4 regions of the Paenibacillus sp. LRG-1 genome follow, and region 2 is predicted to be linked to each of the others. Evidence: riboswitches for the same ligand, from Rfam matches in the RefSeq annotation. Region 2 holds a riboswitch; each other region holds the start of a gene.
What was found. A riboswitch is a leader RNA that binds a small molecule or an ion and turns the genes downstream of it on or off. The one in region 2 is predicted to bind cyclic di-AMP.
Positions count from the first base shown of each region.

Region 1: another riboswitch for cyclic di-AMP. It lies ahead of ACUUJN_RS14270 (3D domain-containing protein); the one in region 2 lies ahead of ACUUJN_RS21325 (TrkH family potassium uptake protein).
Region 3: another riboswitch for cyclic di-AMP. It lies ahead of ACUUJN_RS00540 (C40 family peptidase); the one in region 2 lies ahead of ACUUJN_RS21325 (TrkH family potassium uptake protein).
Region 4: another riboswitch for cyclic di-AMP. It lies ahead of ACUUJN_RS06710 (hypothetical protein); the one in region 2 lies ahead of ACUUJN_RS21325 (TrkH family potassium uptake protein).

Region 1 is NZ_CM170126.1:3,267,773-3,272,916, forward strand. Features, by position in the region: gene ACUUJN_RS14260 (NADH:flavin oxidoreductase/NADH oxidase) at 1-936, opposite strand, end outside; gene ACUUJN_RS14265 (polysaccharide deacetylase family protein) at 1,242-2,048, shown strand; gene ACUUJN_RS14270 (3D domain-containing protein) at 2,247-2,915, opposite strand; cyclic di-AMP (ydaO/yuaA leader) riboswitch at 2,922-3,090, opposite strand; gene ACUUJN_RS14275 (amino acid ABC transporter ATP-binding protein) at 3,325-4,047, opposite strand; gene ACUUJN_RS14280 (ABC transporter substrate-binding protein/permease) at 4,034-5,144, opposite strand, start outside.
Region 2 is NZ_CM170126.1:4,815,978-4,821,121, forward strand. Features, by position in the region: gene ACUUJN_RS21320 (potassium channel family protein) at 1-430, opposite strand, end outside; gene ACUUJN_RS21325 (TrkH family potassium uptake protein) at 528-1,868, opposite strand; cyclic di-AMP (ydaO/yuaA leader) riboswitch at 2,278-2,430, opposite strand; gene ACUUJN_RS21330 (CPBP family intramembrane glutamic endopeptidase) at 2,692-4,422, shown strand; gene uvrC (excinuclease ABC subunit UvrC) at 4,391-5,144, opposite strand, start outside.
Region 3 is NZ_CM170126.1:134,653-139,796, reverse strand. Features, by position in the region: gene ACUUJN_RS00555 (YwhD family protein) at 1-402, opposite strand, end outside; gene ACUUJN_RS00550 (M1 family metallopeptidase) at 527-2,539, shown strand; gene ACUUJN_RS00545 (hypothetical protein) at 2,551-3,378, shown strand; cyclic di-AMP (ydaO/yuaA leader) riboswitch at 3,655-3,792, shown strand; gene ACUUJN_RS00540 (C40 family peptidase) at 3,798-4,298, shown strand; gene ACUUJN_RS00535 (GNAT family N-acetyltransferase) at 4,602-5,108, shown strand.
Region 4 is NZ_CM170126.1:1,530,754-1,535,897, reverse strand. Features, by position in the region: gene kdpB (potassium-transporting ATPase subunit KdpB) at 1-819, opposite strand, end outside; gene kdpA (potassium-transporting ATPase subunit KdpA) at 857-2,533, opposite strand; gene ACUUJN_RS06715 (potassium-transporting ATPase subunit F) at 2,685-2,762, opposite strand; gene ACUUJN_RS06710 (hypothetical protein) at 2,946-3,341, opposite strand; cyclic di-AMP (ydaO/yuaA leader) riboswitch at 3,457-3,629, opposite strand; gene ACUUJN_RS06705 (glutathione peroxidase) at 4,096-4,581, shown strand; tRNA gene ACUUJN_RS06700 (tRNA-Leu) at 4,728-4,810, opposite strand; gene ACUUJN_RS06695 (urease accessory protein UreF) at 5,079-5,144, shown strand, end outside.

The DNA of each region.
Region 1 (5,144 bases), 1.5 Mb from region 2:
CATGGCACGGCCTATTGCTACCAGATCAGCTTCTTTCTGCTGAACAACCCGACGGGCGTCCTCATAATCATCCAGTAAGCCAACAGCAATTACAGGTACATTCAGCTTTTCACGGATGGTATGAGCCAAATCCACCTGATAGCCGGCACGCGCAGACGGGCCTCCGCCAGAACCAATCGGACCCTCACCACCAGAAGAGATATGGAAAATGTCCACACCCGCATCACGATATCGTTCCCCTACGCCTGTTATGTATTCCACATTATATCCATCCTCGACGTATTCTTTGGCAGATATCCGCATAAGCACAGGCATATCAGCAGGAAGAACCTCTTTAACAGCATGTATGACCTCAACACCGAACAGTGACAAATCCTGCCCATATTCATCTTCTCTGGCATTTGTTAAAGGCGAATGAAATTGATGGATCAGATAGCCGTGAGCGCCATGTATCTCGACCGTGTCAAAACCTGCTTCCACCGCGCGGCGCGCGCCTTCTTTGTATGCCTGAACCAGTTCCCTGACTTCAGCTGTCTTTAAGGCGTGCGGCTCTTTAAAGCGTTCGCTAAAAGGAATCGAGGAAGGACCCACAGGTTGCTCAGCATCTTCAGCCTTGCGTCCAGCGTGGCCTAGTTGAATGCCAATTTTGGCACCATACTTGTGAACTTCCTCTACAATCTTACGATATGCAGGAATATGTTCGTCACTCCAAATACCCAAATCACGATCTGTAATACGTCCATCTGGATGGACCGCTGTCATTTCCACAATAATAAGTCCAGTGCCTCCTACTGCCCGGCTCACATAATGGACATGATGCCAATCCGTTGGATTTCCGTCCTTGGCCTCCACGCTGTATTGGCACATCGGGGGCATGACAATCCGATTTTTTAAAGAAAGCCCCTTTAATTGATAAGGAGTAAACAAGTCGGTCACTTTTATCCATCCTTCCTTCAATTCCATGTCTGTATAATTATGAATTGCATCCCCATTATACACCAGCTGTCACGGTATACCGAATTCGTTGTAAGGCTAAAACTTGCGAAAATGCTCCTGTTTTCGGTCATGTTTAAGAGAATATGTACGTTTAGCTCCATCATCTTCATTGATAATCGTTTCATCGTGGACTTCTTTCCAGTCGTTTATGAGCCGAACTTGGTAACCAGCATATTTTTAATAGGACAGGTACATAATAGTCGAGAGCACCACTAGGTATCACTGCACGGAAAGGGGGGATACATATGCCGTACAGGGGAGTGTTGCCAGGCTTGGCACTGTTACTAGCATTTTCAAGTTTACCCGTTCACGCGGATGCGCCTCCCAACATCGGAACGCCCCATCCCAAGGAAGCAGCTGTTGCTTCTTCTGTACAACAGAGCACAGATCGAGCAACTCCTACATTAGCAATGCTGCGAAAAAAACATGCGGACATTTTTAAAATGTGCGGCCCACACACCCGCCAAATTGCCCTAACCTTTGATGATGTGCCCGATTCTAGGTATACGCCGCAGGTTTTGGACGTATTACACGCCAACGGCATCAAAGCTACATTTTTCATCGTCGGTCACCGTGCGGAAAAGCATCCTGGGATCATACGCCGTATTATCCGTGAAGGCCATGCTATAGGAAACCATTCCTATACTCATCCGGATTTTAGGAAGGCCACACCAGAACGCTTTCGCAACCAGATTACAAAAACAGAACGTATTTTACAAGCCAGCGCAGGTTTTCGCCCCAAGTTGATTCGTCCACCCTACGGTGAAATCACGGAGCCTCAAATCCAGTGGGCACGTCGTCATGGCTACATGATTGTCAATTGGAATGTAGACTCTCTCGACTGGAAGGGACTAAGTAAAACACAAATTCAGCGCAATGTGATCCCAGCTACTGGGCCTGGCTCTATTATTTTAATGCACGCAGGTGGAGGTCAAAGTTCCAACTTGCAAGGCACTGTCCAAGCTCTGCCGGGTCTAATTCACTCTCTAAAAGCTAAGGGCTACAAATTTGTGACAGTCCCCCGGCTACTCCACACATCGGAACAGAAATAACCATATGTTTATGATTGAGCTACAAGCTAAAGCAACGTAAAAAGGCTGTCTTACCAGCAGAAGTTTTCTGCTCGTCAAGACAGCCTTTTTTATGGATAGGACCTGATAAGAGTCTGACCTAGTTATATGCGGTAGGATACAGGCATTAAGTTTACATAATATATATTATGTTTAATTAAACCGTATATACGTATAATGCTATTTATCAATAACGTACAGCTTCACATTTTGAAATCCAAAGTCGTTCACAAATGATTTGTTGCCAGGAATAAAGATATCAATCCGTTTTCCTGTAATGGCGCTGCCCTGATCGCGAGCGACAGCTACAAAAGAATGATCCGGCAAACCTGGGTGGGAATAGCCTGTAACCAGCACTTTCGTGCCCATCGGAATGACGTTCGGGTCTACCGCAATTGTACCTAGTTTAAGCGGATTGCCGTAGTAGTCCACTGCTCCCCATTTACCATTCTCATCGGCTGCGGCAGAATACGCAGTAGCCTTAACGTCAACTATTTTGCTATAGTTAAATGTTTTGCCCCACGCTTCAATCGTTGGCCCCTCATTCGCTGGTGCTTTCTCCGTAAGAAGCTGCGGCTTCGAATCCGAAGCTGCATTCACACTTTTTTCACCAGGTACCTTAATTTGCAGACCTGCATATATATTGTTAGAGGCAATGTTTGGGTTCGCCTTCGTCAGCTCGTCCACTGATACTCCATAACGTTGAGCAAGCAAAAAGAAGGTATCGCCATCTTTGGCAGTATGAAGCGAAGCAGCATCCGCTACTCCAGCTGTCTGTGCCAGCCCTGCAATGGCTGCGGCAAGCACCGCAAATTTCATGGTTTTTCCAATATGTTTTAGATGTTTCAAAGATATGTACCTCCTCTGTTATGCCTGCGAAGTTAGCTGTCGGATTCGGACTCAGGAGAAGCCCTATGCTTGTGCAATTCACCCCTAGGCATATTCCATATCGTCTTATGACGTATCGGAAAGACTGCCGTTGTTACGTCCCCCGCACTTCCCATAGTTTGGGCCCAGCATTCAGCGTTTGTCATAACCGCATGCTGTCCCGGTAAGTTTTGGCTTACTGCATAATATCACAATTTTGTAACCTTATCCGCATGAAAATGTTGGGAACCTTGAACATGATACTATACTCGTTACAATTTTGTCACCAAGAAATCGATATTTGTTACGAAAATATGGTGAAATGGTGACAAAAAAAGAAAAAGCCCTCCGTCAAACGGAGGGCTTTTTTATAGCTCATATCAGCACTTTCTTACAATACTTTGGCAAGAAAATCACGGGTGCGATCATGGCTTGGAGTACCAAATACCTGCTCTGGTGTACCTTGCTCTACAATTTGACCGTTATCCATAAAGATAATTCTATCGCCTACCTCGCGGGCAAAGCCCATTTCATGCGTCACGATTACCATGGTCATGCCGCCTTCGGCGAGCTTCTTCATTACATCCAGAACCTCTCCAACCATTTCAGGGTCCAATGCAGAAGTCGGCTCATCGAACAGCATTACGTGCGGCTGCATGGCCAAAGCACGCGCAATCGCAATACGTTGCTTCTGACCACCGGATAGCTGGTTCGGATAGGTATTCTTCTTATCCTCAAGCCCTACGGTACGCAGGAGTTCTAGCGCAATTTTTTCCGCTTCCTTCCCTGACTGTCTTCTAACCTGCGTTGGTGCAAGCGTCAGGTTCTGCAACACTGTTTTATGCGGGAACAGATTAAAATGCTGAAACACCATCCCCATCTTCTCCCGGGTTACATTAATATTATGACCACGAGCTGTAATCGGCTCGCCCTCAAACAAAATCTCCCCGTTCGTAGGCTGTTCTAGCAGATTCATGCAACGCAAAAACGTACTCTTCCCCGAACCGCTGGGACCGATGATGACGACGACTTCACCTTTGGCGATATCTATATCAATGCCTTTTAAAATCTCATTCTTGCCGAACGATTTACGCAGTTGTTTAACGGTGATCACTGGCTCTCAACTTCCTTTCCCATAAACCCAGCAGCTTAGACAAGCTGAATGTCATTACAAAATAAATAGCGGCTGCGATTACGAACGGACTTAATCCTTCGTAGGTAATGTTCTTAATGACCTGGGCCTGATACATAATATCCACCATCCCAATGGTCGAAATAATGGATGATTCTTTAATGATCGTAATAAACTCATTACCGATAGCAGGCAAAATAGATTTAAACGCTTGCGGCAAAATGACATGACGCATAGCTTTACCTCGTCCCATACCCAATGAACGGGCAGCCTCCATCTGTCCACGGTCTACTGCCTGGATACCTGCACGGAAAATTTCAGCCAGATATGCCGAGCTATTCAGAGACAATGTGATTATACCAGACTGGAGTGGAGTAAAATTGACACCCAGCGTCAAAGCAACCCCGTAGTGAATGATCATGAGTTGCACCAGCATAGGTGTGCCACGCAGGATCTCCACATAAGTGGTACCTAACCACTCAATGATGCGTATACCACTCATCCGCAGCAAGGATACGATTAGACCAATGATGAATCCGAACAGTACTCCGAGTGCAGACAGCAACAGAGTGTAGCCGATACCCGTAGCGTATAAACTGCGGTATTTCCAAAAAATATCTACAATGTTATTAGAAGAAACCTGACGATCCGCAGAAAGTGCACTCGCTTCCGTGGAAAACTTCTCAATCGAACCGTCTGCTTTCAGGCGAGCCAACGTTTTATTTACAGAAGCAAGCAATTCTGCATTCCCTTTACGGATACCTACAGCTGTTTCTGCTCCTGCATCCTCAGGCACAGCCTTGGCAAGGGTTACGGTACCGTCTAACGTGTATCCTTTAGCAACCGTATCTTCGATCACGACAGCGTTCACACGCTGGGTCCGCAGCTGGAGTACCAGGTCAGATATTTTGTCCAGTGAAGTTACAGAGGCATTGGGCACTTTTTGAGCAATTTCTTCCTGAATACTTCCCTTTTGTGCGCCGATCTTCTCGCCTTTCAAAGCATCCATCGTCGGATATTTGTCTTTATCCTCCGGGCGTACCATGATGACTTGCTTGGAGCGATAGTATACATCCGAA
Region 2 (5,144 bases):
ACTCCAAATAATCGAGCAAATTAGGCGTGACTAGCTGATGAGCCACCCGGATACCCATATCCCGTTCTGGATAAATGATCCGGTCCACACCGAGCTTCTCTAACGCACGCCCGTGCAGCACAGATATGGCTTTGGCTACGACTTTTTTCACACCCAGCTCCTTCAGCAAAATGGCGGTCAGGATGCTTACCTGAATGTCATCACCAATAGCAACAATGCCGCAATCGAAATTACGGATGCCCAGTGATCGCAATGAGTCTTCATCGGTAGCGTCCGCCACGACAGTATGTGTCAACATCTCACTCATACTGTCCACCACATCCTCATTCCGGTCAATGCCTAGCACCTCGCACCCCATATCCACCAATTGCAAAGCCAGGCTTGAGCCAAACCGCCCCAAGCCAATAACTACAAACTGCTGCGTTTTCATATCTACTCGAAAACTCCCTTATCTGAATCAATTTCATAAATGAGGATTTTACAAAAATCCTGAAATAATTAAACCAACGAAATGAATATGAAATGATTCATCCTATAATCATTTTGCCTTCCGGATGACGATATAATTCTTTACCCTTTTTCGGCCCCAGTGCATAAGCTAGCGTGAGTGGCCCCAGTCTACCTGCAAACATCGTCAGGGTAATCACCAGCTTGCCTATGACTGTCAAATCAGGTGTAAGCCCTATCGACAGCCCCACCGTACCAAACGCAGACACCGTCTCGAACAAGATCATCAAAAAATGATGATCTTCGGTTGCCGACAAAATCATGGTCACCCCGATCACGAACAGCAGCCCCAGCAGTGTAATGGTCAAAGCCTTGTAAATTCGTCCCTGCGCAAGTCGGTACCTGAACAGCACAATATCTTCACGCCCCCGTAGCATCGAAATCACGGCTCCAATGAGCAGCGCGAATGTTGTGGTCTTAATCCCGCCTCCAGTAGAGCCAGGAGAAGCCCCGATAAACATGAGTATGATGATAAAAAACTGCGTAGCCTGCCGCAAGCCTCCAATGTCCAGCGTATTGGCACCTGCGGTACGGGGGGTAACGGACTGGAATAAAGATCCCAGCAGTTTACCACCCCAATCAAGCGAGCCAAGAGTCTTTGGATTCGTAAATTCAAATACAAAAATCACGAGCGTGCCGACTACAATCATAGCGCCCGTCATGCTGAGTACCACCTTAGTATGCAAGGACAGTCTCTTGCGCTTGCGATATTCTGCCAGATCCGACATCACTACAAAACCAATGCCGCCTGAAATAATCAGGAACATAGCTGTAAAATTAACAATCGGATCATATACATAACCTGTCAGGCTGCGAAAGTGCCCGAATAAGTCAAAACCAGCATTGTTAAACATGGAGATGGCATGCCAAATCCCAAAATAAATCGCCCTGCCTACAGGCATATCAAACGACCAGCGAATCGCAAATATTGCAGCACATACGCCCTCAATGACCAGCGAGTACAGCAGCACCTTACGAATCAATCCGACAATTCCTTCGACAGAGGTCTGATTCATCGCTTCCTGTAAAATGAGGCGCTCCCGTAAGGAAATCCGACGTTTGAACACCAGCGCGATCAAGGTAGCCATAGTCATAAAGCCCAGGCCGCCGATCTGAATGAGCGCAGCGATAACAACTTGACCAAAGGTTGTAAAAAAGGTCCCCGTATCCTTTACGACAAGCCCTGTAACACAGGTCGCGGAAGCGGCAGTAAACAAAGCGTCTATAAACGCAAGTGGCTTTCCTGTTGTATTGGAGATCGGCAGCATTAACAATAAACTACCTATTAGAATGATAATGGCAAAGCCCGCAACGAATATCTGCGGTGGAGAAAGCCGGAGCCAGCTTGCATTGGGATTCATCTATTCATCACTTCTCTCCTAATCCTTAAAACTATAAAAACAGTGATTTAATACGGTGTAAGCCCGCTACGCGTTCCATTTGATCTTCCGATCGTCGTTGCCCCTAATTTTTTTGATTTTTCCAAACCTTTAGTAACTATAATTAGCATTCCCTGAATACAGGAAGAATGCATGTCAAGCACTACTCTGCCCCCTGTGCTATTGGCGGGCAGCAGCGAAGGAAGCAGAATTGTTCTGAAGAAGCGAAGCGTTTGCCTTTATCTCCGGATTTTAACCATTAAAGGGGTTATACAATCAAAAAATCCGGGGATAACAGCAATCGGAAGAATAATCTGCACCCGCAGCGGTCTAACCAATCCAAACACTTTTATACGCACAAAAATAGACACCGGAAAACCGAGTGCCTGACTTGGTTCCTGCTCATAGCCTACGAGGTTAGCTGACGGATTCGGGCAGCACAGTATGCCCTATTTACACATCCAATCCAGCAGGATCAGCTGTAAAATTCACCCCAGTAACATGGTTCCCCCGTTTTCTCATAGAAATTCGGCTTAACTGTATATCATTACCTATGTATTTTATAGGCATTGCCTCAAGATTATAATCCTTCTATATCCAGATCACAAAACCGATTTCGCCGAAAAAACGTGAAATTGGCTTTATTTTGCGAATGGGCATCGTTTAATCGCAGCTTATCTTATTTTATTGGAACTTTAAAGTGCTTTCACTCTATTTTCATGAATATCGCTGGTCTGTTGGCGGGAACCTGTGCAGTATGATATCTTTAATGGATGTTCTTATTTACAGATTAAGGAGGAAACTCATGAATCCTATCGGGAAACCGGTCGTGCTCACGGCCAACTTCAAAAAATTAGGCTTGCTGGGCGGGATTGGCCTGATTTGCTTTTTTATCTTTCAATTGCTTATTCCCTCGCTTAGCAATCCGAGTCCAGAATCAGTAATGAACGCAAAGGTCATCAGCAAACAAGAAGCGGTCATACACGCATTGGACTTTGCCCGCTCCGAGTTGGGCTATACTGAATCACAGCCAGAGGAGCCTGTCGTGACCTATCAGGCCGAAACAGATTTGTACGGTTATTTATCTAGAGAAAAACTGCTTCAACAGTACGACCGTACATGGAAGAAAAATTACCCTTACGAAACCTTTCGGGTTGATCTGCCTGAATCCTCAGCGAAAAGCAAACTGCAAATTCATGTGGATTTATCCACTGGGAAGGTCGTTAGCTTTAAACGGATCACCTCCAGTACCAATTACACACAGGCTGATATTTCTACGGATGAAGAAGCACGTAACAGGCTTATACGTGTAGCTGAGGACGGCATGACGCTTGAAGCCAAGGAGCAGGCGGCCGCAGTATGGGTCAAGCGCTTTGGCTTTAAGCCGTCGGACTTGAAGCTCGCCACCACTGAAAAAGAAGGTGGATTAAAGTATACCGTAGACGATAAAAAAATCGGCGCCTCGGTACTTACACTGGCTTTTACTTTCGAAGACGGTGATGTTCGCTCCTTCTCTCAAAGCTTTTCGGCCCCGTCGTCCTATACCGATTATATCGAAAAGCAAACATTTTGGGCGAATTGGATGACCTATGCGGGTTATGCCCTATTTAGCTTTGTGCTGGGTGTTCTTGCCATTGTGTATGCGTCACTCACCCGACGACATACTTCATTTGTACGCGGCATTGTTCTGTCCGTTATATACTTTATTGCAAGTATAGCTGGGACAATGAACATGCTGCCTTTATTGCAAGCAGAAGCAGGCGGTAAGGGCATGCTTATATTTCTTATGGTGTTCCAGATTGGTGTTACCTTCTTCATGGCAGTAGCGCTCTACTTCTCCTTGGTCGGCGGTGACGGACTTATGCGTCAGGTTGGACTGAATGCATGGCCGCGTGCGAAAGAGCCGGGCTACGGGCTGTATGTGCTTCGCAGTATGTATGTTGGCTACTTGTGGGCCTTTATTTTACTCGGGGTACAATCCATCTTATTCTTTATACTGGAGCGCACATTTAATACATTCTCCACAACAGATGCCACGCAATCCCCTTACAATATGGCTTATCCATGGTTACTGCCGATTATGGCCTGGATGGCAGGTATTGGAGAAGAGACTGTCTACCGTCTGTTTGGTATTCCGATGGTCAAAAAAATAGTGAAAAACACTTTTGTTGCTTGTCTGATCACCACGCTGATTTGGGCACTGGGACATACACTTTATCCGATCTATCCGGTGATTTCCAGACCTATTGAGCTGACTTTTCTTGGCTTGCTGTTCAGTTTTGTGTTCCTGCGTTACGGTTTTATTGCCGCCATGTTCAGCCACGTTATTTTTGACAGCATTCTAATGGGGCTTAGTGTAATGAGTCTGGGAGACACTGTGAATGTGAGCGCTGGTCTATTCTGGATCTTACTTCCAGCCATTGTGGGTTACATCATTTATTGGTTTAGTCCTAAAAAGCCAAATCGAATTATGTTTGAACCTATTAAAAAAGAGGAGCCGTATTCTACGACTCCTCCTCCCGAAGGGCAGCTATAATCTGACGCGCAAGCTTATCCCCAATAGAGAGAGGCCGGAATTCTTCAACGCTGGCCTCTCTTATTTTTTTGAGTGATCCAAAATGCTTGAGCAGTAACTTACGCCGTTTCTCGCCGATGCCTGGAATAGAGTCCAGCCGGGAAGTTACCATAGATTTGCCGCGTTGCTCGCGGTGGAACGTGATGGCAAAACGGTGAACCTCGTCCTGAATCCGTTGCAGCAGATAAAATTCTTCGCTATTGCGTGCAAGTGTCACGGCCTCAGAGGACTCTCCCACTAATAGTTGGGAAGTTCTATGTTTGGCATCCTTCACCAGACCACACACAGGAATGAACAAACCCAGCTCATTTTGCAGTACATCGGTCGCCGCCTTAATTTGTCCACGTCCACCATCCACAACGATCAAGTCGGGACGTTCCAGATTTTCCTTAAGCACACGTTCATATCTACGCCGAATAACCTCACGCATCGTTTCATAATCATCGGGTCCCTGCACAGAACGGATCTTATATTTTCGATACTCCTTCTTGGCAGGCTTGCCATCAATAAACACGATCATGGCGGAGACTGGATCGGAACCCTGGATGTTGGAGTTATCAAACGCCTCCACCCGGTGCAAGCTATCCAGCCCAATGGCACGTCCGAGATTGCTTGCAGCTTTGGATGTCCGTTCCTCATCCCGCTCGATCAGCTTAAACTTCTCATCCAAAGCAACACGTGCA
Region 3 (5,144 bases), 1.4 Mb from region 2:
ATCATCCAGCATGAAACGACGCTTGAGCGCGTAATCCATACGGTTGACGTGATCGGCGAGGATTTTCCAGCCGCGTTTGGCTTCGTCGTCAATCAGCATCTCGCAGGCGGTGGCGCCGCCGTACATACGTCCTTCGGGCGTACGATCCACGGCTACCCATACGAGCCATACCTGCCGTCCATTCGGTACATCCTCTTTATTCGTAGAGAACTTGATACCACGTTCTACTTTACTTTTGGCATGCATGGCACCGATATCAATTTTCGCTTCTCCTCGGTCAATGATGACCGGGGACATGCTGTTCAGGTCGATTGAGCCTGCGCCGAAACCCTTATGTTTACTCTTGCCACTGACAATGTTCAGTGCAATCTGTTTTTTGCCGTCCGGCTGATTTTCACTCATGCGTCACTAGACCTCCATTTTCCGTCTTCACACTCATTCTACACTATAAATATTTTAACTAATAATCTCCTGAAAGCAAACATATACATGCTGTAGATGCTTGTCAACGGGAGGTATCCATTGTATGACCCCAGCACGCACTAAAATCGTTTTATTGTCTACACTAGCCCTCGGTCTCCTCGCAGGGACGTTATGGTTTGCCTGGCAGCCCCAATCGCAATCAGACCCGCAGTCCATAGGCCAACCACTATACGGCTCCCTGTCTGAGTCTGCGCTTGCCCCAAATATGGGCAAGCCTCTAGGGGCAAACATCCTGCCTGACCTGCCCAAGAACCCTCCACAGCCCGCTACAGAAATCCTCAGCAAACGGGTGGTAGAGTACCACATTGATGTGTCTCTGGAAAAAGGACAGGTTTTGCGAGGCACTGAGACACTGACCTGGAGGCATCCGGGCAAGAAAACCGTGAATGATCTGTATCTTCATCTATACCCGAATGCCTTCTCTTCCATGGAAACCACCTTTATGAAGGAATCCGGTGGAAAGCTGCGCGGAGACACCATGCCCAAAGACGGCTTTGGCTCCATGACGCTGACTGAACTAAAAACAGAAGACGGTTTATCTCTCATGCACCGCATCCAATATGTGCAGCCAGATGACGGTAACGCAGGCGACCGTTCGCTCATGAAGGTGCGTCTACCCAAGCCGGTACGAGGTGGCGAAGAAATCACATTATATATGAAGTTTGAGGTAAAACTGCCCGCCATCTTCGCTCGTATGGGTGCGACAGATGATTTTGTAATGGCAGGACAGTGGTTCCCGAAGCTCAGCGTCTACGAGACTGCAGGGCAGCGTGGACGCGCCGAAGAGGGCTGGAACCTCCACCAGTATCATGGTAACTCCGAGTTTTATGCCGATTTTGGAATTTACAGCGTAAGGATTCGGGTGCCTGAAACTCATATCGTAGCAGCGACCGGATTTCCCACCCGTGGTGCCGTCCGACAGAACGGCCAAAAAATATATCAATTTTATGCCGATGATGTACACGATTTTGCCTGGTCCGCTTCACCCAACTTTGTAACCGTAGAAGAACCCTTTTCTTCTGCTGAAGTCCCTGGTGTCAAAATCAAGCTCTACCTTGACCCGTCGCACAAGGAGCTCAAAGGGCGCTATATGAGCGCAGCGAAGGCCGCTCTTTCGTACTACAGCAAATGGTACGGGCCTTATCCATATTCCACCCTATCCATCGTGGTTCCACCCAAATCAGGCAATGGAGCCGGCGGTATGGAGTATCCGACACTCATCACAGCCGCTGCTGCGGGTAATCTAAATCCTGGCTATAGTCTGGAACGAACATTAGTTCATGAGATTGGACATCAATATTTCTACGGAATGGTAGCCAATAACGAATTTGAGGAGCCGTGGCTGGATGAAGGCTTCACCTCCTATGCAGAGGAGCGGCTTATGGAGCAAGAATATGGGCTTACCCCCAACTTGCCATTACAATCGGGACAGATAGCCTCCCCACAGCCGCTAAACCGCGAGTCATGGAAGTACGGCTCGGCTGCTGAGTACGCGCAAAACGCCTACTCTCGAGGCAAGCTGGTACTACGGGGCATTGAACGTCAGGTGGGTATGAAAAAAATGGATCGGATTATGCGGACCTACGTCCAGACGTACCGATTCAAGCATCCATCCTCCCAGGATTTTCAACGTATCGTGGAGAGAGCCACCGGACGCTCATGGAGCCACTATTTTGAACAGTATGTATATGACGGCCAGATGGCGGACTTTTCGGTGGATCATATCACGAACCACAAGCTGGAGAATGGATATGAAGCAGTCGTGACGGTCAGCAAAAAAGGGGCGGATTATCCCAAGATCCCTGTCCAATTTACCTTCAAGGATGGTACCACGATATTCAAGGCTTGGGACGGCGCGGGCAAAAGCACAACTTTTCGGATCAAAAGTACTTCTCCCGTTTCCTATGTAACCCTTGATCCTCTATATACCATTGCACTGGAGAACAAGCACATTAACAATAGCCTAAAAGCCGAATTGGACGAAAAGCAACAAACCCGTTGGAATGTAAGTGTAACCAAGCTGTTAGAAACACTGCTTGGAAGTCTGTCATGGTGAGGTGTCTATAGATGCGGACTGTTATAAAAGAGGGCTGGGCGCTGGTGCGCATACGATTCTATATCGTTATCATTTTATTTCTGTATCGACTACTGTGGGGGGTGTTTCTCTATCGGCTGGTGCAGTCTGCCGTTATCCCGCTACTGCTCCGTTATCCTGATCAGGGTCAAAACGAGCTGGGACAGACCTTGTTTTGGATGGAGAGCCAGATTGCTCTGATGGACAGCCGGGAAGTACATGTGTATTTGTGGATACTACTAGGGGCGACTGTACTACGCATACTGATCACTCCCTTCATTAGAGCCGGAATATATCAAAGCCTGCATACCGATGCGACTGAACCGCAAAGCCTGTCCTTTTTCAAGGGTATGAAACGCCATGGCATGTCGTCGCTGTTGTATTACATCATCGAGTTGGGACTGCTGCTGCTTCCCGCCATTTGGGTAGTACCGAGACTCTACCCTATTGTAGCAGGAGCACTTCAATCTTCCTCTTATCTGCTGCATTTGTTGCCCTATGTCATGGGATGGATGGCATACGGATGGTTCATTCGGCAGTGCATCCTGTATATGCAACTGGGGACTGTCGGTGGTCACGCCATACTATCGTCCCTGCTCGCCTTCTTTCGCCAGCTCCTTCCAGCTGTCGGTATATCTCTTTTGCTTGGTGCTTGTGTGCTGCTGGTCTTCGGTCTATTTGGCACCGTGGCGATGATTTGGACTGGCATGCTGGCGCTCATTCTCCAGCAATCGTATCATTTTGTTACTAGTCTGGTCAGGCTGTGGCATATCAGTTCGCAGTACAGACTATGGCATACCGATATCTCCAGTAGAAGTTAAGCCCTGCCTTTATGTTTTTTACTTCATTTCCGTCTGTCGAAAAATCTTGATTCATATCCGCGCAAACGACACATAACTGAATACTGTTAACAACATCTGTTCCTTGGACATTAGGAGCAGATTTTTTTTGTAACTTTTTGCAATGAAACATTTGCCAAAGCCAGCCGTCTTTGTTACAATAATCGCAGTGAACTGATAGTAACAACTTTGTAATCTTTATTGTAACCTTTATCTCAAAAATAACGTTATTGTGAATACTGCTCTCCAAGGTGCACATCTTAAGTTAAGCCTAATTCCTGGCACCTAGGAAGCGGGGGAACCAGTTTGGGTGAATTGATCTCGCAACAGAGTGGTCATAGGGGAACCTTCTACCGAATCCTTAAGCTAACCTCGCAGGCATTGGAAGGGGTATATTTTTTTTGAAGAAGAAGCTAACGATCGCAGCTATGGGTCTTGCCATTGCCTTTACATCTTTTACATTCGGTGGCGGCAGTGCATATGCAGACTCTAAGATGGACCAGGTCATTCAAGATGCCAAAGGAACGAGCTACAGAAGCGGAGGCACTACACTCGAGGGATTCGATTGCTCCGGCTTCACAATGTATGTATTCAACAAACTGGGAATTAAACTTCCGCATCAATCCGGATCACAATTCAAAATGGGATCTTCTGTATCCCGCGATGAAATGAGACCTGGAGACCTGGTGTTCTTCAACACCACAGGAAGAGGCATTTCCCATGTAGGTATCTTCGTAGGTGAAGGGAAATTTGCCCACTCCTCGACTTCACGTGGTGTAGTAGTTAGCTCACTGAACGAAAATTATTACGCTAACCGCTATGTCGGTGCAAAAAGAATTATGAGCACAGACGCTTACCATTCTGTAGCTTCAGAAATTCCTGATGACGACAACGTAGAATAACTAACGCACAGCAAGCTAACCCTAGCCGCAATTTGATTCTGGCCGGAATCGAATTGCGGTTTTTTATGTCCACAACATCAGCAATTATTATCATTACTGACGAACTGAAGCCTCAAAAGGTTTCAATTTTAGCGAACATCGTCGGTTTTACCGTCAGCGCTGGGGGAGCATATGAGCAGTAAATCCTTCTTATTGAATGTATACCCGACTTGAGTATGAAATAAACACGCTTGCCATTCCCCTGCAACTTGTCTACAATCTGTTGTTAATGATTGAAGTACCTGTAAAAGGAGGATGAAACACATGCCGGCCTCAATATCCAACTATCGGATCGTACCGATGGACGAGCATCAAGCGGCTGCAATCTGTGAGTGGCGCTATGACCCACCTTATAATATATACGGTTGGCTCCCCTGGGAACAAATGAAGGCGCTTGAAGTCGAATTTGGAAGTCCCACGCTTCGCCAAGAGCAATATGTTGCCGTACTGGATGAAGAGAATAAGCTGACGGGATTTGCTCAATATTTTCCTATGATCGGTGTGACCCGGCTAGGTCTTGGAATGCATCCCGAAAGATGCGGACATGGCAAAGGCTCTGATTTTGTCCGTGCCATTGCAGAGGAAGCCCAACGACGCAACCCGAAGAATGAAATTGATCTAGAGGTACTCACTTGGAATGGGCGCGCTATCCGGGCTTACAAGGCGGCTGGATTTGAGCTTACAGATACCTATGAACGCCAGACTCCCGATGGCAAAAAACCGTTTTTTTGTATGGTATATCGTCCCGAGCACCAAACCCAGGTTCTATGATAAAAGCGCCTTCGGCATACAACCGCGATGTTGTAT
Region 4 (5,144 bases), 2.8 Mb from region 2:
GGCAATCCCGATGGCTGACAGCAGTCCTCCAATCGTGGTTGGAATCAGACAGACTAGCAACGAAATCAGCACAGGAACAGGCAAATCAATGTTAAAATGACGGGCAATCGGCGCTAGCGTAACCACTACAATTAGAAAAATAATCGTTAAGCTAATCAGCAAAGTGTTCAGTGCAATCTCATTCGGCGTTTTTTGCCGCTGTGCGCCTTCCACGAGCGAAATCATTTTATCAATAAATGTCTCGCCCGGCTCTGTCGTAATCCGCACCTTAATCCGGTCACTGACCACTCGCGTCCCGCCGGTTACCGAGCAAAAATCACCACCCGATTCCTTGATGACCGGAGCCGATTCGCCCGTAATTGCAGATTCATCCACCGAAGCCAGACCTTCAATGACCTCACCATCGCTTGGGATCATTTCGCCCTGGGAGACAATAACCACGTCCCCCTTACGCAATTCGGTTGAACTAACCACCTGAATGTCATTTCCGACGAGTTTGTTAGCTTGCGTATCCTGCTTGGATTTTTTTAAAGAGGCAGCTTGTGCCTTACCCCGCCCCTCCGCGAGCGCTTCGGCAAAATTAGCAAAAAGCAACGTAAACAACAGAATAACAAACACGGCCAGGTTAAAGCCCATTTCCTTGCCAGTTCCAAAATAACCGGGAAGCAGTAACATTAGCAGCACAACCAATGTACCGATCTCCACGACGAACATGACAGGATTCTTCATCATAATCATCGGATTTAATTTTATAAAGCTATCCTTGATCGCATGCTTCAAGATGCTTCTGTCCAGCATGTGTTTGCGTTGTTCCTTCATGATCAAACACCCCGTTCATCCATTCTCATTTTCTTCTTCACATGGTCAAAAATTCAGCAACAGGTCCCAATACGATGACGGGTAAAAAGGTCAACGCACCAATCAGCAGCACGACCCCGATCAGAATGGCTCCAAATAACTTGTTGTCCGTACGCAGTGTCCCCGTCGTCACCGGAGTCGGTGCTTTGGCATTCAATGAAGCCGCCACAGCCAACAATGCAATCATAGATACATATCGTCCGAAGAACATAACCAGCCCCGTTGTCATGTTCCAGAATACGTTGTTATCCGAAAGACCTTCAAATCCCGAACCGTTATTTGCAGCAGATGACGCATATTCATAGAGCACCTGAGTCAACCCGTGATAGCCAGGGTTAGTGACCGCGTCGTATCCCCAATGACTCATAAACGCAAGCGCAGTTGGGGCGAGAATGAGGAACGGATGTACCAAAATGGCAATCGCGATCAGCTTCATTTCCTTGCCTTCAATTTTCCTTCCCATAAATTCCGGAGTTCTCCCGACCATCAGTCCGCATATAAACACACCCAGAATCGCATACATCAGCATATTCATCAGCCCGACACCCTTGCCGCCAAAAATGACGTTTAGCATCATTTCTCCCAAAGCAGCCATGCCACCCAGTGGGGTTAGTGTATCATGCATATTATTGACCGAACCTGTCGTTGCCGCTGTTGTGACCGCAGTGAATAAAGCCGATTGTCCAATGCCGAAACGAACCTCTTTCCCTTCCATGCTTCCTTGAGAAGCATCCACACCCAGTGTCTGGATTAACGGGTTACCTGTCTTTTCAGACACGTACGTAATAGATAGAAAAATAAGAAACAATACCATCATGGAGCTAAAAATAATCCAGCCCTGCTTACGATTACGGGCAAACAATCCAAAGGTATACGGCAACGAAGCTGGCATTACCCACATTGCCAAAATTTCCAGCACGTTCGTCCAAGGACTTGGATTTTCAAAAGGATGCGCAGAGTTAGCTCCCGCATAACCGCCTCCATTCGTCCCCAAATGCTTGATGGACTCCAGAGAAGCAATGGGCCCCATAGAAATCTGCTGCTGTGTTCCGCTCAGCGTCGTAAGATCCGCCGTAGGCTGTAGCGTCTGTGGTACCTTCAATCCAACCAGCACCAGCGTAAGCACAAAGGCCAGCGGCAGGAAAATCCTTATAATGGCTTTAATAAAATCTTGAAAGAAATTGCCCATCCCTTCACCGCGCCGCGTCAATCCTCTCATAAAAGCCGCAGCAACCGCAAAACCGGAAGCAGCCGAAGTGAACATCATCATCGTGACGAACGCCATCTGTGTCAGATACGTAAGCCCGCTTTCTCCGCTATAATGTTGGAGATTCGTATTCGTCATAAAGCTGATTACCGTATTAAAAGCTAGTGATGCTTCCATATTACTGTTTCCAGCCGGATTACCGGGAAGCATTCCCTGTAAACGCAACAGCAAGTAGCTGATCGCCACAAGCACGACATTCGTTGCAATGAAACTCATAACATACGTAGTCCAACGCATGCTCTCCAGCTTCTTCAATCCTACTATCTTATAAATCAGCTTTTCTGTTCCGCCAAAAATCCGATCCGTCCGATTGGGTTCATTCGAGAATACATGATACATATAGGTGCCCACTGGCTTTACCAAGAGCAGCAATATGACGATCACAATTCCAATTTGAAGCAGCTCCATCCTTTATTCCTCCTTCAAAATGCTCCTGCGTTTGGAACAACAGACCTGCTTCCAGAGCACCAAACGTGTGCACACGTTTGCGAAAACCTGCTACCTATGATGCTTAATATTCAGATCTGTTGTTCCCGCCCGCTCTATCCCCTATAGCTGATTAGAACTTTTCAGGGTTCAGGAGTGCGTAGATTAAATACATAAACACAATAGCCGTAAGTCCAAGTATAACGATCATCCTCTTCGTCCTCCTTTAGAGGTCTGCGCATCACACCAGCGTACAAACAGCAGTATCACTCCATAACTCACAGCCATGACGAGCAGCATGTATATATCCATCATGTTTATACCCTCCGTATCGGTCCTCAGATCGCCATTCTTATTTGATCATAAAATCATAAAACAACTATGTTATAAGTGCTTATCCGTTCAGCAGAAAACCCACCTCTCCGTTCAATGTGTAGATCACATGATCCGCTCCCAATCCCCGATAAATTCCTTGTGGATTACAGCCGTGCGTAATAACATAGATCGATTCCGATGTTAGCGGCCGACATATTTGCAGGAAACGGCACGTCAGATTCAAGCTGTTCTCGAACAAATACACACTACCAATTTCTTTTTTTGGAAAATTCCATTTTCCCGCTTGCATGGTATTGATGCGGACAATGTGCTCCACACCCATTTTTTTGAGCTGTCGTTCCTCCTGGGCGCTATTCGTGAGAACTGCAAACGCCAATTTTTTGAAAATAAGCAATTTCACAAAACTTCTGCCCGCTTCATTCGGTGCAGTGACAATAATTAACCGACCTTCCATCAGTAGCTCCTCTCCCGGTATAAAAAGACAACAAAAAGAAGCCGAAGGAAAAAGGCTTTCCTCCGGCTTCTTACATATCCATGATAAAATAAACCATGGCTGCACACGGCGGTTTGTTGCCTCTCCCTGTACGCTTACGAGGTTAGCTGTCGGATTCGGACGTGAGAGTCGCCCTATTTCTGGCACTTGACCGGAAAATTCACCCCATGAGACACACGGCTTCCGAAGCCGTACAATCTCGATTGGTTCCCCCGCTTTTGCAACTGCAAAATTCAGCGCTATAGACATTTCGTTGTTGCTTCATTCAAGTTAATTTGAAATTACGTCTTGAATCATACACCCGCGCATGGAAGACTGTAAAGCTCAACTGCGGGGTTATAAATCGGCCTTTAGAGCCTAGGATATTAATAATAGCGCTTACAATGCAACTATGCTTCTCACAGCTCCTTCAATCTCTGTTTTTCATCCCTTTTCGAAAATGACAAGCATGTCAATATTGGCGTAGGGTAGAGCGTTTTTGGCCTTTTTTTGTAAAAAGAGAAGAAAATACGCTATATGTACCAGCTAAACACCGATTGAACCCGCTTTTATAAGAAGAAACACCTTAATTCGCTCCATTTGCGGTGCGATTTACTGTTTTGAACAAAATACGATTTTACAGCGGCTAAAGGCTTGATACAGCTTTTCAAAACTTGCAACCTCGCTTTTAATTGCTTACAATTTAATTGCTGAATATTGAATAAGGAGAGATACTATGACCGTTTATGAATATGATGCGCACACCCTGCAAGGGAAACAAATTCCGTTATCCACATATGAAGGGAACGTTCTGCTTATCGTGAACACTGCCAGCAAATGTGGGTTAACCCCCCAATACAAAGCGCTACAAGAGCTATATGACCAGTACCATGAACAGGGGCTCGAAATTTTGGGATTTCCCAGCAACCAATTTGCCAAACAAGAGCCAGGTTCCAGCGAGGAGATTTCCGAGTTTTGCCAGATCAATTATGGTGTTACCTTTCCGATGTTCGCCAAGACAGATGTCAATGGCGATCAAGCGCACCCCTTATTTCGTTACCTGACCCAAACTGCTCCGGGGGTATTAGGGTCCAAAGCGATCAAATGGAATTTTACTAAATTCTTAATTACACGAGAAGGTAACGTATTTAAGCGCTATGCACCGCAAACCACTCCAGATAAGCTGGCGGGAGATATAGAGAAGCTTTTGCAGCAAAACTGACATCCTTCTTTATCACAGTTAATAAATGACCTATTGTCTACCGTTGCTTCTGTGGCTAAAGGATATAACGAAAAATGCTTAACAAAAAAAGCATCCCTTCACGTAAACCGTGTCAGGATGCTTTTTTAACTGAGTCTTGCATATAATGCGGTCGAGAGGACTCGAACCTCCACGGGCGTACGCCCACTACCCCCTCAAGATAGCGTGTCTGCCATTCCACCACGACCGCAAATCATAATGTAATGAGGCAACAGATTTATTATACTCTCTCATCAACTATTTGTAAACAAAAATATAATAATTATTTTATATGTTATTTTAACTAACATGTATGAGCGATAAGAATATTTGATTTGACACAAAAGCTATTTAAATGTAAATATATATTACATATATTTCGAATATTTTTCGTTATCCCCAAGTAAAAAGTAAAATAACATAACATGACATAAGGATTCACTTCGAGGAGGCGAACCACCTTGCATAAAGGCAACCGCTTGCTGAACTATGCATTATTGTTGGACCCTTCCCTACCTGTTGGTGGCTTTACCCGTTTTAACGGA